2 regions of the Arthrobacter sp. NPDC058127 genome follow, and region 1 is predicted to be linked to the other one. Evidence: predicted binding sites of a transcription regulator. Region 1 holds the regulator's gene; the other holds the start of a gene.
The links. Region 1 encodes HrcA, which represses chaperone genes, less so after heat shock. Its sites were predicted from a motif close to TTNGCACTCGNNNNNNNCGAGTGCNAA; they were not measured.
Positions count from the first base shown of each region.

Region 2: groES (co-chaperone GroES) is a predicted target of HrcA. The motif match lies at 1,787-1,813, and genes of this name have one in related genera.

Region 1 covers NZ_JBHVTT010000001.1:208,463-216,397, forward strand. Annotated here, with positions in the region: gene ACFVTG_RS01035 (GerMN domain-containing protein) at 1-63, shown strand, start outside; gene ACFVTG_RS01040 (16S rRNA (uracil(1498)-N(3))-methyltransferase) at 77-853, opposite strand; gene dnaJ (molecular chaperone DnaJ) at 856-1,986, opposite strand; gene hrcA (heat-inducible transcriptional repressor HrcA) at 2,055-3,068, opposite strand; gene ACFVTG_RS01055 (DUF3097 domain-containing protein) at 3,249-4,103, shown strand; gene ACFVTG_RS01060 (DUF4870 domain-containing protein) at 4,206-4,619, shown strand; gene hemW (radical SAM family heme chaperone HemW) at 4,660-5,889, opposite strand; gene lepA (translation elongation factor 4) at 5,968-7,821, opposite strand.
Region 2 covers NZ_JBHVTT010000002.1:491,508-499,442, reverse strand. Annotated here, with positions in the region: gene groL (chaperonin GroEL) at 1-1,255, opposite strand, end outside; gene groES (co-chaperone GroES) at 1,342-1,638, opposite strand; gene ACFVTG_RS05710 (hypothetical protein) at 1,863-2,273, opposite strand; gene ACFVTG_RS05705 (class I SAM-dependent methyltransferase) at 2,351-3,589, shown strand; gene ACFVTG_RS05700 (shikimate 5-dehydrogenase) at 3,613-4,431, opposite strand; gene ykgO (type B 50S ribosomal protein L36) at 4,482-4,604, opposite strand; gene ACFVTG_RS05690 (GTP-binding protein) at 4,671-5,831, opposite strand; gene ACFVTG_RS05685 (glutamate--cysteine ligase) at 6,006-7,157, shown strand; gene tsaD (tRNA (adenosine(37)-N6)-threonylcarbamoyltransferase complex transferase subunit TsaD) at 7,207-7,935, opposite strand, start outside.

The sequences.
Region 1 (7,935 bases):
TCCTTGGTTGGCCCCGATGGCGCCGACGTCGCGACGGATACCCGTTCGTTCAACGTTCGCTGATCCGGCAGGCTTCCTACCAGCGCCCCAGAATGTCGCTGGCCAGCACGACGGCGGCGGGGCCCGCCGTCGACGAGCGAAGCACGTGGTGGCCCAAGAGTGCGGTGACGGCACCGACGTCGCTGAGCTTGGTCACTTCGCGCGGTGAAATGCCACCCTCGGGGCCGACGATGAGCAGGACTTCCAGTCCATCTCCGGCATCCGCGTTAGAAGCCTCGCCCTGCCACTTCTCCAGAACCTCACGCAACGGGCGTTTCGCGTCCTCGTGCAGGATGATCGCCAGATCGGCCGCGGCAACGGCCGCGGCCAAGCCCGAGCCGTCGACGGCGGCACGCACCTCGGGAATCCACGCGCGCCGCGCCTGCTTGGCGGCTGCTGTGGCGACGGATTGCCATTTGGCGTGGGCTTTGGCAGCCCGGTCACCCTTCCAACGGACGATGGAACGTTCCGCTTGCCAGGGCACGACGGCGTCGATCCCGAGTTCCGTTGCCGTTTCGACGGCAAGCTCGTCCCGGTCGCCTTTCGCGAGGGCCTGGACCAACACGAGCCGCACTGTCGGCTGGTGCTCCTCCTGGACGGTGGAGGCAAGGACTGTCAAGGTTCCCTGCCCGGATTCCGTCACGGTGCCCGTGAGCCGTTTACCGGCACCGTCGGCGATATCGACCGATTCGCCGATTTCAAGGCGCTTGACGGTGACAGCGTGCCTTGCTTCGGCGCCGTCGAGCACGAAAGCGTCACCAGGGCCGAGCCCGTCAAGCGTTCCGGCTGCTGTGAAGAATACGGGGTTGCTCACCGCTACAGGTTACCGAGCTTATCCCGCAGCTTCGCGAACATACCGCCACTGGCCACAAGCTTGCCTTCGGTGAACTGCTCTCCGCGCAACTTCGCCAGTTGGCGTAGCAAGTCTTCCTGTGCGGCGTCGAGCTTGCCGGGCGTCTCGACGTGCAGGTGCACCTTGAGGTCTCCCCTGCCGTAGCCGCGGAGGTGGGTGACGCCGAGCCCGCGCAGGGTGATGACTTCGCCGGATTGCGTGCCGGACTTGACGTCGATCTCCTGGGGGCCATCGAAAGTATCAAGCTGAAGCTCGGTACCCAATGCCGCGGCGGTCATGGGAACGCTCAGCGTTGCGTGAAGGTCGTCGCCTTCCCGTATGTAGGTGGAATCGCTGTTGACCCGGATCTCCACGTAGAGGTCACCGGGAGGTCCGCCGGCGGGACCTGCTTCGCCTTGCGACGATAGCTGGATGCGGGTTCCGGTAGCAACGCCGCCTGGCACCTTGACGGTCAGTGAACGGCGGCTGCGGATACGGCCTTGGCCGCTGCACTCATTACAAGGATCCTTGATGATCGAACCGAAACCTTCGCACGATCCACACGGTGCGGCCGTCATGACCTGGCCGAGAATCGAGCGCACAGCGCGCTGGACCTGGCCCGAGCCGCCACAGATGTCGCAGCGCTCGGGGTGGGTGCCCGGACGGCAGCATGAGCCCTCGCACGTGGGACAGATGACAGCGGTGTCCACCTCAAGCTTCTTGTTGACACCGAAGACGGCCTCGCGCAGGTCGATGCGGACACTGATCAGGGCGTCCTGCCCCCGGCGCATGCGTGATGCGGGGCCTTGCATTCCGCCACCTCCGCCACCGAAGAAGGTGTCGAAGATGTCCTGGAAGGCGAATCCCTGGCCCGCGTAGCCTCCGCCGAAACCGTTGTCGGTCCCGTTCTCGTTGCCGGTGGCGTCGTAGACGCGGCGCTTCTGGGGGTCGGAGAGGACCTCGTAAGCATGAGTTACGGCCTTGAATTCCTCGGCAGCGCCGGCACCTGGGTTCACATCGGGGTGCAGCTTTCGTGCGAGCTTGCGGTAGGCCTTCTTGATCTCCTCGCCGGTTGCTTCCGGCGAGACGCCCAGAACGTCATAGTGGCTGCTCAAAGTCGGTATCTCTTCCTTGTTTTACGGTTACACTGCGTTTCTTGTGCGGCGGTTTCCAGCCGAAGCCGTCAGCCGCCCAGAATGCGGGAAAGGTAGCGTGCGACGGCACGGACGGCCGCCATGGTGTTCGGATAGTCCATGCGGGTGGGTCCAAGAATCCCGATCTTGGCGCTGCTGCCCGGACCGTAGCCCGTGGCAACGACGGAAGCTTCGGAGAGCCCGTCATAGGGGTTTTCGCGCCCGATGCTCACCGTGACGCCCCGGGGGTCCTCCGCCATGTCCGACAACAGCCGCAACATGACCACCTGCTCCTCGAGCGCTTCGAGGACCGGACCGATGCTCAGCGGGAAGTCCACATTGGAGCGGGCCAGGTTTGCCGTGCCTGCCATGACCATGCGTTCGTCGCGGCTCCGCTCGGCAAGCCTTTCCAGGCCGAGGGCAAGGGCGCCGGCAAGGTTCCGGAGCGCCGGCGGGCACAAGGCAACCACCGAGGGCAGGACCTGCGGCATGAGGTCGAGCTGGGAGCCGGAAATACTCCCAAGGAATCGCCCGCGCAGGGCCATGAGCTCTTCGTCGGTGGCGTCCGCCGCTGCGTGCACAACGCCCTGTTCCACTTTGCCCGAATCGGCGATCAACACCACCAGGATCTGGCGCGGCGCCAAAAGGACAAACTCGATGTGCCGGACGCGCGCGCGGCTCAGGTGCGGATACTGTACGACGGCGACCTGGTTGGTCAGTTGGGAGAGGAGCCGGACGGTGCGCTCAAGGATGTCCTCGACGTCGTCGGGTCCCTCAAGCAACGAGTGGATGGCCCGGCGCTCGGCAGCCGAAAGCGGCTTGACCTCGGAAATACGGTCGACGAACAAGCGGTAACCCTTGTCCGTAGGGATGCGGCCCGCACTCGTGTGGGGCGCCGCAATGAGGCCTTCTTCTTCCAGGAGGGCCATGTCATTGCGGATGGTGGCGCTCGACACTCCCAAATGGTGCCGTTCGACCAAGGCTTTGGAGCCGACGGGCTCGCGGGAGTGAACGTAGTCCTCCACGATGGCGCGCAACACTTCAAGCTTGCGTGGTTCGCTCACTGCCCACCTCCGATCAACATTTCAACAGTTAGCACTCAACATGCCCAAGTGCTAACAAGTCTAGTATGAGCCACCTCGTTGTTAGCATTGGTACCGCTCGCGGCGAACATGATTCCCGCGCGGTCCTGCGGCATGCCACGGACCGTGACCGATCCCCTAGCGCAAAGTGGTGTGAAGACCGTGTCTTACGACAATTGGGGCCCGCAAGACCTCTCCTCGCCGGCCAAACGGCAACTGCCTGAAGTGCCCGTTGAACGCGGGATGGTTCTCGAGGACGTTCAGTCCGGTTGGGTCGGGGCCGTGACCAGGGTGGAGAAGTCCGGAGGCATGCACATTGTGGTGCTTGAGGACCGTCGGGGTAAGACCAAATCGTTCCGGCTCGGCTTCGGATTCCTGCTGGAGGGCCAAGCAGTGAAACTCCTGCCGCCAGCGCCACGCCCGGCCGCCAAGGGCGCGCCGCAAGCAGGTAGGACGGCATCAGGTTCCGTCCGCGTCGCCGGGCAGCGGGCCCAGGTCGCCAAGGCAAGCCGGATCTGGGTGGAAGGCAAGCACGACGCCGAACTCGTGGAAAAGGTGTGGGGAGACGATCTCCGGGTGGAGGGCATCGTCGTCGAGCCCTTGCACGGCGTGGACGATCTCAAGGCGGCCATTGCCGCGTTCTCCCCCGGGCCGGGCCGACGGCTCGGGATCCTCGTGGACCACTTGGTCCCGGATTCGAAGGAGTCGCGGATTGCTGCCGACGCCATGACGCTGCCGGGCGCCACGGGAAACGTCCTGATCGTCGGTCACCCCTATGTGGACGTCTGGCAGGCAATCCGGCCCAAAGTATTGGGGATCGAGCAATGGCCGACCGTCGCGCGGGGCACTGATTGGAAGACCGGCATCCTGAAGTCGTTCGGCTGGCCGCATGAGACGGCCGAAGACATCGGACTGGGGTGGCAAAAGCTTCTGGGCGCCGTCCACAGCTACGCCGATTTGGAAGCCTCTTTGCTGGGTCGCGTGGAGGAAGTCATCGATTTCCTGACCGTTCCCTGATGATTACCTGCCTCGGGCACGGTGGTTGGTCGGCTGATCGCGTGCCGAGCAAGTATTCTGGGACAGCAACACTGCACCGATAGATACTCGAAGGAAGAAACTGTGGCAGACAACGCTCCTGACGATCGGGACGGCGCCTCGGGCCAGTCCCAGTACCACGGCGTTCCTGCCAACGCGCTGCCCTTGACCGCCTCGGAAGACCGGCAGTGGGCAACCCTGGCGCACTTCGGAGGGATCCTCGGCTGCGTGCCGTCGCTCCTGATCTACTTGATCTTCCGCGAACGTGGCCCGTTCACGGCCCAGGAATCCAAGGAGGCGCTGAACTTCACGTTGCCCCCGACGATTGCCGCAGTGCTCGCCAACATCCTGGTCTTGCTCCCGGTGGTGGGAAACCTGTTCGCTGTCCTTGCCACGGGAATCTGGGTCGCAGTGACCTGCTTCTCGGTGTCGGCCGGAATCCGCGTGAACCACGGACAGCCGCACCGCTACCGCTTCAACCTGCGCTGGATCAAGTAGCGGGTCTTCGCGATCCCTGTGCCGGTTCCCGCGCCGGACGTTAGTCCGGAAGGATCCGGCGGACCACGGCATCCGCGAGTAGCCGGCCCTTGAGTGTCAGGACCAGCCGTCCTTGGAAGGCTGCTCCAGGCTCAACCAGGCCGTCCGCGATGAGGCCCGCGACGGCGTGGCGACCCACCTTGTCGAGGGCATCGACCTGCAGCCCGGTGCCGAGGCGCGCCTCCAGCATGATGCGTTCCACTTCCCGGGTTCCGGCGTCGAGCGTTTCGCGTCCAGCGGCCGGCGAGACCCCGCTACCGAGCCTGTTGGCATAGGCGGTGGGGTGTTTGACGTTCCACCAGCGGACGCCGCCCATGTGGGAATGCGCGCCGGGTCCGATCCCCCACCAATCGTCCCCCCGCCAGTAGGCAAGGTTGTGTTTGCACGCCTGTTCCGGTGTGCGGGACCAATTGCTGACTTCATACCAGTCCAGCCCGGCGGCGCTGATCAGCTGATCGGCGAGTTCGTACTTGGCGGCGTGGTCGTCGTCGTCGATCCCGGGCACTTCTCCGCGCCGGATCTGTGCCGCGAGCTTGGTGCCTTCTTCCACGATCAGCGCGTAGGCACTGATGTGGTCCGGACCGTAGGACAAAGCAGTCTCCAAGGACGTTTGCCAATCAGCCATGGACTCGCCCGGAGTGCCGTAGATGAGGTCGAGGCTCACGGCAAGGCCGGCGTCGCGCGCCCACTGGACAACCAAGGGAACCCGGCTGGGTGTGTGCGTACGGTCCAGGACTTTGAGCACGTGCGGGACCGCCGACTGCATGCCGAAGGAAATCCGGGTGAAGCCGGCGTCGGCGAGCAGTTGGAGGGATTCCGGCGTCACGGAGTCCGGATTCGCTTCAGTGGTGACTTCGGCTCCCGCTTCCAGTCCCCAGTGCCCGACGGCGGCCGTCAGGATGCGTGCGAGATCTTCAGCAGGCAGCAGGGTCGGTGTGCCGCCGCCGAAGAACACTGTGCTCAGGGGCCGCTGAGGCAGCCCTGAGGCTTCCATGGCCCGGACGGCGAACTCCACTTCCGAAATGGCAGTGGACGCGTAGGCGTCCTGGGAGGCGCCGCCACCAAGCTCGGTGGCAGTGTAGGTGTTGAAATCGCAGTATCCGCAACGCACGGCGCAGAAGGGTATGTGGACGTACAGTCCGAACTTGCGTGAATCGACGCCGTCGAGCACCTGCGGAGGCAAGAGGCCGTCCGCAGGTGCCGGATCCCCGAGGGGAAGAACGCTAGGCACGGAATTCCCTCCGGGCCCGTCCTGTGCGCGTCGCTCCAGGGTGAGCCTGTCCCGCAGCGTTCCGGGCGAAAAGCCGCATTACTTCTTGGCCTTGTCCTTGGATTCGTCGGTGGTCAGGGCGGCGATGAACGCTTCCTGTGGAACTTCCACGCGGCCCACCATCTTCATGCGCTTCTTGCCTTCCTTCTGCTTTTCCAGAAGTTTGCGCTTACGGGTGATGTCACCGCCGTAGCACTTGGCAAGGACGTCCTTGCGGATGGCGCGGATGCTCTCGCGGGCAATGATCCGCGAGCCGATAGCGGCCTGGATGGGCACCTCGAACTGCTGGCGGGGAATGAGCTCGCGCAGCTTGCCAGTCATCATGACCCCGTAGGCGTAGGCCTTGTCACGGTGGGTGATGGCGCTGAAAGCGTCAACCTGCTCACCCTGGAGCATGATGTCCACCTTGACCAGGTCGGCGACCTGCTCGCCGTCGGCCTTCCAGTCCAGCGAACCGTAGCCTCGGGTCTTGGACTTGAGGATGTCGAAGAAGTCGAAGACGATTTCGGCCAGCGGCAAGCGGTAGCGGATTTCCACCCGGTCTTCGGAGAGGTAGTCCATGCCGCCCATGACGCCGCGGCGGCTCTGGCAGAGCTCCATGATGGCACCCACAAACTCATTGGGCGCCAGGATGGTGGCCGACACCATCGGCTCGCGGACCTCGGCGATCTTGCCCGTGGGGTACTCGCTGGGGTTGGTGACGTGGATAACCCGCTTGTCCTCCAGCGTGACCTCGTACTCAACGTTGGGAGCGGTGGAAATGAGGTCGAGGTTGTACTCGCGTTCGAGGCGCTCACGGGTGATTTCCAGGTGCAACAGGCCGAGGAAGCCCACACGGAAACCGAAGCCCAGGGCGGCAGACGTCTCGGGTTCGTAGACGAGCGCTGCGTCGTTGAGCATCAGCTTCTCGAGGGCATCGCGGAGCACGGGATAGTCGGTGCCATCCAAGGGATACAGGCCGGAGAAGACCATGGGCTTGGCATCGGCGTAACCGGCGAGGGACTCCGCCGCGGGCTTGGCCAGGTTGGTAACAGTGTCGCCGACCTTCGACTGGCGGACGTCCTTCACGCCGGTGATCAGGTAGCCTACCTCGCCGACGCCGAGCCCCTTGGAGGGAGTGGGTTCCGGAGAGCTGACACCGATTTCCAGGAGCTCGTGGGTGGCGCGGGTGGACATCATCTGGATCCGCTCGCGTGGGTGCAGCATGCCGTCCACGACACGGACATAGGTGACCACGCCGCGGTAGGTGTCATACACGGAGTCGAAGATCATGGCGCGGGCCGGAGCGTCCGGGTCGCCGACAGGGGCTGGAAGATCGCGGACGATCTTGTCCAGGAGGGCCTCCACGCCGACGCCGGTCTTGCCGGACACGCGCAGCACGTCCTCGGGATCGCCGCCGATCAGGTTGGCGAGTTCCGCCGCATACTTTTCGGGCTGGGCGGCCGGGAGGTCGATCTTGTTGAGCACCGGAATGATTGTCAGGTTGTTTTCCATCGCCAGGTAGAGGTTGGCGAGGGTCTGGGCCTCGATGCCTTGCGCCGCGTCCACCAACAGGACCGCACCTTCACAGGCCGCGAGGGAACGGGAAACCTCATAGGTGAAGTCAACGTGGCCAGGGGTATCGATCATGTTCAGGGCGTAGCTGGTGCCGTCAAGTTCCCAAGGCATGCGGACAGCCTGGGACTTGATGGTGATGCCACGTTCGCGTTCGATATCCATGCGGTCCAGATACTGGGCCTTCATGTCGCGGGACTTAACGACGCCGGTGTACTGCAACATGCGGTCGGCCAAGGTGGATTTACCGTGGTCGATGTGGGCGATGATGCAGAAGTTCCGGATGATGGCCGGATCTGTCGCGGCGGGCACCGGTGCGGTGCGGGCCATGGGAGACACGCAGGGTCCTTACTGTCGATACTCACACGGCCGGACTCCGGACTGGCCTGGACCATTCCGGCCGATGCCGCATATCTGAACTAATAGTCTCCCATGAACACGACGCCGCTTGTG
Region 2 (7,935 bases), on a different contig from region 1:
CGTGGATGAGGGCGGATCCACCGCCGGAGACGATGCCTTCCTCAAGGGCCGCACGCGTGGAGGACACTGCGTCCTCGATGCGGTGCTTCTTTTCCTTGAGCTCGACTTCGGTGGCTGCGCCGACCTTGATGACGCCGATGCCGCCGGCCAGCTTTGCCAGCCTTTCCTGCAGCTTTTCCCGGTCCCAGTCGGAGTCGGTGCGGGTCAGCTCGGCGCGGATCTGGGCGACGCGTGCTGCGACGTCCTCGGGCGTGCCAGCGCCGTCAACGATGGTGGTGTTGTCCTTGGTGACGGTGATCCGGCGGGCACTGCCGAGGACCTCGAGGCCAACCTGGTCCAGGGACAGGCCGAGCTCCGGGGAGACAACCTGTGCGCCGGTCAGTGTGGCAATGTCCTGCAGCATGGCCTTGCGGCGGTCGCCGAAGCCCGGGGCCTTGACGGCAACGACGTTCAGGGTGCCACGGATACGGTTCACGATCAGCGTGGACAGTGCCTCGCCGTCGATGTCCTCAGCGATGATGAAGAGCGGCTTGGCAGCCTGCAGGGCCTTCTCAAGGAGCGGCAGGAATTCCTGCAGCGAGGAGATCTTGCCCTGGTTGATCAGGATGAGCGCGTCTTCCAGAACGGCTTCCTGGCGTTCCGCGTCAGTGACGAAGTACGGGGACAGGTAGCCCTTGTCGAACTGCATGCCCTCGGTGAGGACCAGTTCGGTCTGCGTGGTGGAGGACTCTTCGATGGTGATGACGCCATCCTTGCCGACCTTGCCGAACGCCTCGGCGAGAAGCTCGCCAACCTCATCGCTCTGGGCGGAGATCGCGGCAACGCTGGCAACCTGGGTGCCTTCTACTTCGCGGGCGTTCTCCAGGAGGCGGGCAGCCACGGCCTGGACGGAAACCTCGATACCGCGCTTGATTTCGCCAGGGGCGGCTCCGGCGGCAACGTTGCGCAGGCCTTCCTTGACGAGTGCCTGTGCCAGCACGGTGGCCGTGGTGGTGCCGTCGCCAGCGACGTCATTGGTCTTGGTGGCGACTTCCTTGGCCAGCTGCGCGCCAAGGTTCTCATACGGGTCGTCGAGTTCGACTTCGCGGGCGATCGTCACGCCGTCGTTGGTGATGGTGGGAGCGCCCCACTTCTTGTCCAGAACGACGTTGCGGCCACGCGGGCCAAGGGTGACCTTGACGGTGTTGGCGAGCTTGTCAATGCCTGCTTCGAGCGAGCGACGGGCAGCGTCGTTAAACGCAAGCTGCTTTGCCATGGTTGTGTCCTTTCAAGACGGAAAACCCGCACCGCTGATTCGACCGGAAGAAGTCCGACTCGATCTGCGATGCGGGATCCAGGGAATTACTTAACGACGATCGCCAGAACGTCGCGGGCGGACAGAACGAGGTATTCGTTGCCGCCGGTCTTGACTTCAGTTCCGCCGTACTTGGAGTAGATGACGACGTCGCCGACGGTTACGTCGACGGGGACGCGGTTGCCGTTGTCATCGAAGCGGCCGGGGCCAACTGCAACAACTTCGCCTTCCTGCGGCTTTTCCTGTGCAGTGTCCGGGATGACCAGGCCGGAAGCCGTGGTCTGCTCTGCTTCGAGCGGGCGGACAACAATGCGATCCTCGAGAGGCTTAATGGAGACCGACACTCGGATCTCTCCTTTACGTGAGGTAGTACATGGACTATCAAACCAGGGGTGCCGTGGCGTGCTTACCGTCGTCGCGGTGCCGGTAAGTGCCTGGCGGCATGATTAGCACCCGCCTAGGGAGAGTGCTAATCAAGACTCTATGTAAGCATTAGCACTCGGTCAAGGCGAGTGCCAGAATTCCGTCACGGGTGAACGTCCCAAGAGCCGCTTCCGGCTCAAGTAGCTCATTGCCCGGCGAGGTCGTCGAAGTCAACGTCCTCACCGTCGTCGTACTCTTCCTTCGGCGCGTTTCCGCGGTTCAGGTAGAGCACTACGCCGCTGGCGAGCGCGACGACGCCGAACACCACCAGCCCGACGATCGCTCCGATGCGCGCACCGGTGTAGGTGTCGCGGATCTCCCGGGCCTCATCCGTGGCGTCCTGGACGCTCTTTCCGGTCATCGAGTAGGTGGCAGCGTTGAAGGAGTCGAGGAAGAAAATAATGATCAACAGCGCGATGCAGACAATGGCGATCAAGGCACCCACGATGAGCGCGGGGCGGGCATACTTGGAGAGATTTCCGGCGAACGGGCGTTTATCGGGGGCAAAGGGAGAACCATTGGCGTCGTCAGGCTGGCGTACTGGGTTGTCTTCCATGGCATCAACCCTATCCGCCCGGGTGCTCCCGGCTCCCCCTCCGCACTGTATGACGGGCGAGCACTAGGCTAGTTCCCATGGCTGACACACCCCCGGACCAGATTGCCCCCTTGCTGACAACGGAGGGTTGGGAACTGCTGGCATCCTTGGGACCATACCGTGACGGCGAAGCGTTCGCCCTCAATGCGCGCCTGCGCAAAGATGGCCACTCCCCCGCACTCGTGGCGGCCGTCCTCACCCAGTCCAGGCTCCGCACGCGGGCCGAGGCCAAGTTCGGAGAATTCGCCCGGCAGATGCTCTTCACCCAGGCGGGCCTGGAACAGGCCACCCGGCTCAATGTGGCAGCCAGGCACGCCGAGCGATTCGCCAAGGCGGGCACGCAGCACGTAGCGGACCTCGGCTGCGGGCTTGGAGCCGACTCCATGGCGATGGCCTCCATGGACATCAAGGTCACCGCCGTGGAACTGGATGAGACTACCGCAGCGTGCGCCACCATCAACCTCATGCCTTTCCCGCATGCGTCGGTGGTGCACTCTGACGCCACGTCCGTGTCCCTCGACGGGGTCGACGGCGTGTGGCTCGATCCGGCGCGCCGCACGACGTCGTCGTCGGGTACCAAACGGATCTGGGATCCGGAGGCGTTCTCGCCGCCGTTGTCCTTCGTTGAATCGCTTGCCGCTACCGGCAAGTCCGTCGGGGTCAAGATGGGCCCGGGAATGCCGCACGAATCGGTTCCGGCCGACTGCGAGGCACAGTGGGTTTCGGTGGGAGGGGACGTCACGGAAGTAACGCTGTGGTTCAACGACGTCGCCCGTCCGGGCATCCGCCGCGCGGCCTTGGTGCTCGGGCCCCAGGGCGCAGCCGAGATCACCAGCGGCGAAGATTTCGACGGCGGCCCGGTGCCCGACGTCGGGCCCGTGGAGGGATACCTGTACGAACCGGACGGGGCGGTGATCCGTGCGGGCCTGGTGGCCGATGTCGCACTCCGGCTCGGCGGCCACTTGGTGGACCAACACATCGCCTATATCTGCGCTCCGGAACTGGTTGAGACACCGTTCGCCCGCGCCTACAAAGTCCTGGAAGTCATGCCGTTGAACATCAAGGCCCTCAAAGCGTGGGTGAAGGCCAACGGCGTCGGGGTCCTGGACATCAAGAAGCGCGGCACCTCCGTCACCCCTGAGGAACTGCGCAAACAGTTGCTGCCGGCTGGAAAGGGCTCGGCAAAAGGCCGCGGCAACAAAACAGCCACCCTGGTCCTCACCAGGATCGGCGAGGAAAAGGTGGCTGTTGTGGTGGAGCCGGTAGCGGCTGCCTGAGCTGGTCTCTGGGCCGTGGTGCCCTATTGGGCGCGGGTGAACTCCTCGGCAGCGGCCACCTGCTCCGGCGTGGGCGTGATGCCCGTGTAGAGCACGAACTGTTCGAGCGCCTGGATGGTGGCTACCTCGGCGCCGCTGATCACGGTCTTTCCTGCCGCACGGCCGGCCTTGATGAGCGGCGTTTCGGAGGGGAGGGCGACGACGTCGAACACTACCTGCGCGGCCGCCACCGCCGCTTCGGGGAAGGACAGCGAGCCGGACTCGGGTCCGCCGGCCATGCCGATCGGTGTGACGTTGACGAGGACCTCCGCCGTCGACTCCCCCAGTTCGGCCTGCCAGCCGAAGCCGTAGAGTCCTGCGAGGGACTGCCCGAGCTTTTCGTTCCGGGCAACCACAGTAACGCGGGAGAATCCGGCGTCGCGGAAGGCCGCCGCGGTGGCCTTGGCCATACCGCCGGACCCGCGGAGCAGCACGGACGACGCCGGGTCGATCGCGTTGCGCTCGATCAGCTGGGCGATCGCGGTGTAGTCCGTGTTGTAGGCCGTCAGCACGCCGGCGTCGTTCACGATCGTGTTGACCGAGTCGATAGCGGCGGCCGAAGCATCCATCCGGTCGACGAGGGCGATGACGTCTTCCTTGTAAGGCATCGAGACGGCACAGCCGCGGATGCCCAGGCCGCGCACGCCGGCGATCGCGTTCGGGAGGTCGGTGGGAGCGAAGGCCTTGTAGATCCAATTCAGGCCGAGCGCTTCGTACAGGAAGTTGTGGAAACGCGTTCCGTTATTGCTTGGCCGGGCAGAGAGAGAAATACAGAGCGTCATGTCTTTATTGAGGATCGGCATAACGGGGCTTCCTTCGCGTAGCGGGTTCTCTGCCCAGCCTAGACGGGGAGCTAGCCTTGGCGCGCCTTGAAGCGCGGATTCAGCTTGTTGATGACAAAGGTGCGGCCGCGCCGGCGGATCACTTGAGCGCCGGGGATCTTCTTGAGGGCACGCAACGAGTTCCTGACTTTCATGGGGTTCTCCTTCTCGGGTTTTGACTTGTTTGATTCGGGCTTTGTTCCACCGAGGCTGGAGCTCGGCTAAAGGGTGGATTCGAGTTCAAAAGGGTCCTCGAGTCCGGCGAAGCCGTGCCGCAGCTCCGCTTCGCTTAGTGCACAACTGTCCAGCAGGGCCCGGATTTCCGCGGCGTCGAGGTCCTCCCCTCGTCCGGTCACGGCCAGCACAGTGCCGCGGTCACCAAAGCGGGGGTGCCAGTCGAGAACGGCGTCGACGTCGTGGAGTGCCTTTCCGTGCTGCAGCCCTTTGCCGTCGAGGACAGGGCCGGCGCCGGCGTCCGCAAGCCACTCGCCAGTGCTCTCGAGCCAAACACGCGGCCCGATTCCCTGCACCGCGATCCGAACCTTGGCCGCCGAAGCAATCCACAAGCGGCCCCGCATCCAGTGGCATCCCTCGGCCAACTTGGGTAGCGCCTCCTGGAAGCGCCCCGGATGAAGCGGACGCTCCACTTTGTGGAGCACTGTCCGGAAACTCCCCGACTCCTCCTCGAGCGGCACCCTCACGGAACCACGACGGAGTCTCGCGAGAGCCTCGGCGCCGTCGTAGCAGCCGGGCCGGAAGTCGTCGTCGCCCGCGGAAATGGCTGCGTGCGGCGCAAGCTGCCCAAGAAGTTCCACGCCGTGGGTCCAGGCCTCGCTTGAGTCCGGGCGCAAGCCGGTGAGCTCTGCCCCCAGACCGGCGTGCACCATGACAGTATCCGCGTGGCTCAATTCCCCAATGAGAAATTCTCCGCTGGTGCGGTCATCTTCGGGCATGGCCGTGAAGCCGGATTCATACAGCGTGTGTTTGTCCCAGATATGGTCTTCCAGGCCGGAGGGATCGATCGCCAACACGGCGTTGTCGATGACGGCAGGCCGCTCAAGGCCCCGTTTGAGTTCGGCCACCGCCATCTCCACGGAGACACCCGGTGGCAGGCCCAGGACGATGTGGTCATGGCCGGAGGACGCGAGGCGTTCCGCCGTCGGGACAACATCAAGGCGGACCGTGCAGCTGAGGCAACCGTGCTCCAAGACGGTTTGTGCCCGCTCCACCAGTTCGCCGTCGCGGAAAACCCTCCGCAAAACGACGGAACCGTCCAGGAGGTCGTGAAGGACCACCACCGAATCGCGGTGGGTCCGCCCAAGCCTGGCGGTGGCTGCTTCGCGGCATTGGCTGTCCAGTGAGCTGACAACAGAAAGATGCATGTCAACTATCATAGATGCAAATCATTCTCATTAGCAACAGCTGGTTTCCTGTTTTACCTTGCGGTTCCCATCATGCGGTACCGTACCGCCCCTGCATTAGACTTGAGCCAACCGCTGACGGCCCCACGGCGGGCATTGCTCAGGGCGTTTTTGGCAAATACCGAGGGGACCCACGTGCAGATTGATTTCGCTTCATCCAGGCAGTCGACCCTGGGGGTGGAATGGGAGCTCGCGCTCGTCAACGCACGCACCGGCGAATTGGTCTCCGTTGCGAATGAGGTCCTGCGGGGCGTGGCATCGCGGCATCCGGACTTGAACGAAGACGACGAGCATCCGCACATCAAACGGGAACTGCTCTTGAACACCGTGGAACTTGTCACGGGCGTGTGCAACACCGTCAAGGAAGCCAAGGAAGACCTGGCCCGGTCCCTGCGGGCCGTCAGGGAAGTCACCGACCCCATGGGCGTGGAGCTTTTCTGCGCCGGAAGCCATCCTTTCAGCCCGCCTCAGCTTCAGCCGGTCTCGGACAAAGAACGCTATGCCAAATTGATCGACCGCACCCAATGGTGGGGACGGCAAATGGTCATCTACGGGGTGCACGTCCATGTCGGCCTGGACCGAAGGGACAAGGCGCTCCCCATCCTCGATGGCTTGGTCAACTACTTCCCGCATTTCCAGGCATTGTCCGCTTCGAGCCCGTTCTGGGGCGGCGAAGACACTGGCTATGCGTCACAACGCGCCCTCATGTTCCAGCAACTGCCCACGGCAGGATTGCCTTTCCAGTTCCCCAGCTGGGCCGAATACGAGTCCTACGTCCAGGACATGTTCACTACCGGAGTCATCGATACCCTGTCTGAGATCCGCTGGGATATCCGTCCGGTGCCGAATCTGGGCACCATCGAGATGCGCATTTGCGACGGCCTGGCCACCCTCGAGGAAGTCGGCGCTGTTGCGGCCTTGACCCAATGCCTGGTGGACGAGTTTTCCACGATCCTGGACAACGGCGGCAGCATTCCCACCATGCCGCCGTGGCACATCCAGGAAAACAAGTGGCGCGCCGCCCGTTACGGCATGGAAGCGATCATCATCCTCGACGCCGAAGGAAATGAGCAGCTCGTCACTGAGCACCTGAAGGAAACGCTGCTGCGCTTGGCGCCTGTCGCTGAGAAGCTGGGTTGCTCCAAGGAACTGGCCGACGTCGAAAAGATCATCGCCCGCGGAGCAGGCTACCAGCGCCAGCGCCGCGTCGCCGCGCAGCACGACGGCGATCTCCACGCGGTTGTCCAGGATCTCGTTGAGCAAATGCGGTCCGTTCCGACCGCCTAGCCTCCGACCGCTTAGCCCTGCTGTCCAGCATGCAGCCGGACTCCGGCGCCTACACCGATACCGTGGTCACCGGTAGGGAAGAATCCGGAGCGAACGCGACGCCGCTAGGATCGATTCCCGCCATGATGAGCTGCGAGCCCAAGGCAGCAACCATGGCGCCGTTGTCGGTGCACAGTGGCAGCGGCGGCACATGCAAGGTGATCCCGGCAGAGCTGCAGCGTTGCCCTGTCAGCTCACGGAGCCGGGAGTTGGCTGCAACGCCGCCGCCCAGCAGGAGGTCCGTGATCCCGTTCTCCTTGCACGCCAGGACAGCCTTGGACGTGATCACGTCCACTACCGCTTCCTGGAATGCAGCGGCGATATCGGCAACGGGAACGTCCTCACCGCGCGCTTCGAACTGTTCAACGCAGCGCGCGACGGCGGTCTTGAGCCCGCTGAAGGACCAGTCGTAGCGATGGGGTCCCGGCTCCTCCGTGGTTCCCATGTACTTGGGTTGCGTCAGGCCGCGCGGGAAGCGGATGGCCTTGGCGTTGCCTTCCTTGGCGAGTTTGTCGATGGCCGGTCCGCCCGGGTAGCCAAGGCCCAGGAGCCTCGCCACTTTGTCGTAGGCCTCGCCCGCGGCGTCGTCGATCGTGGAGCCGAGCATCTCGACGTCGTCGGTGATGCTGCGGATGCGCAGGATTTCCGTATGCCCGCCGGAGACCAGCAACGCGCCGAGATTTTCCGGCAGCCGGCCGGCCGAACCGGGTCCCCCCGTGCCGCCGGCACCCCCGTCAAG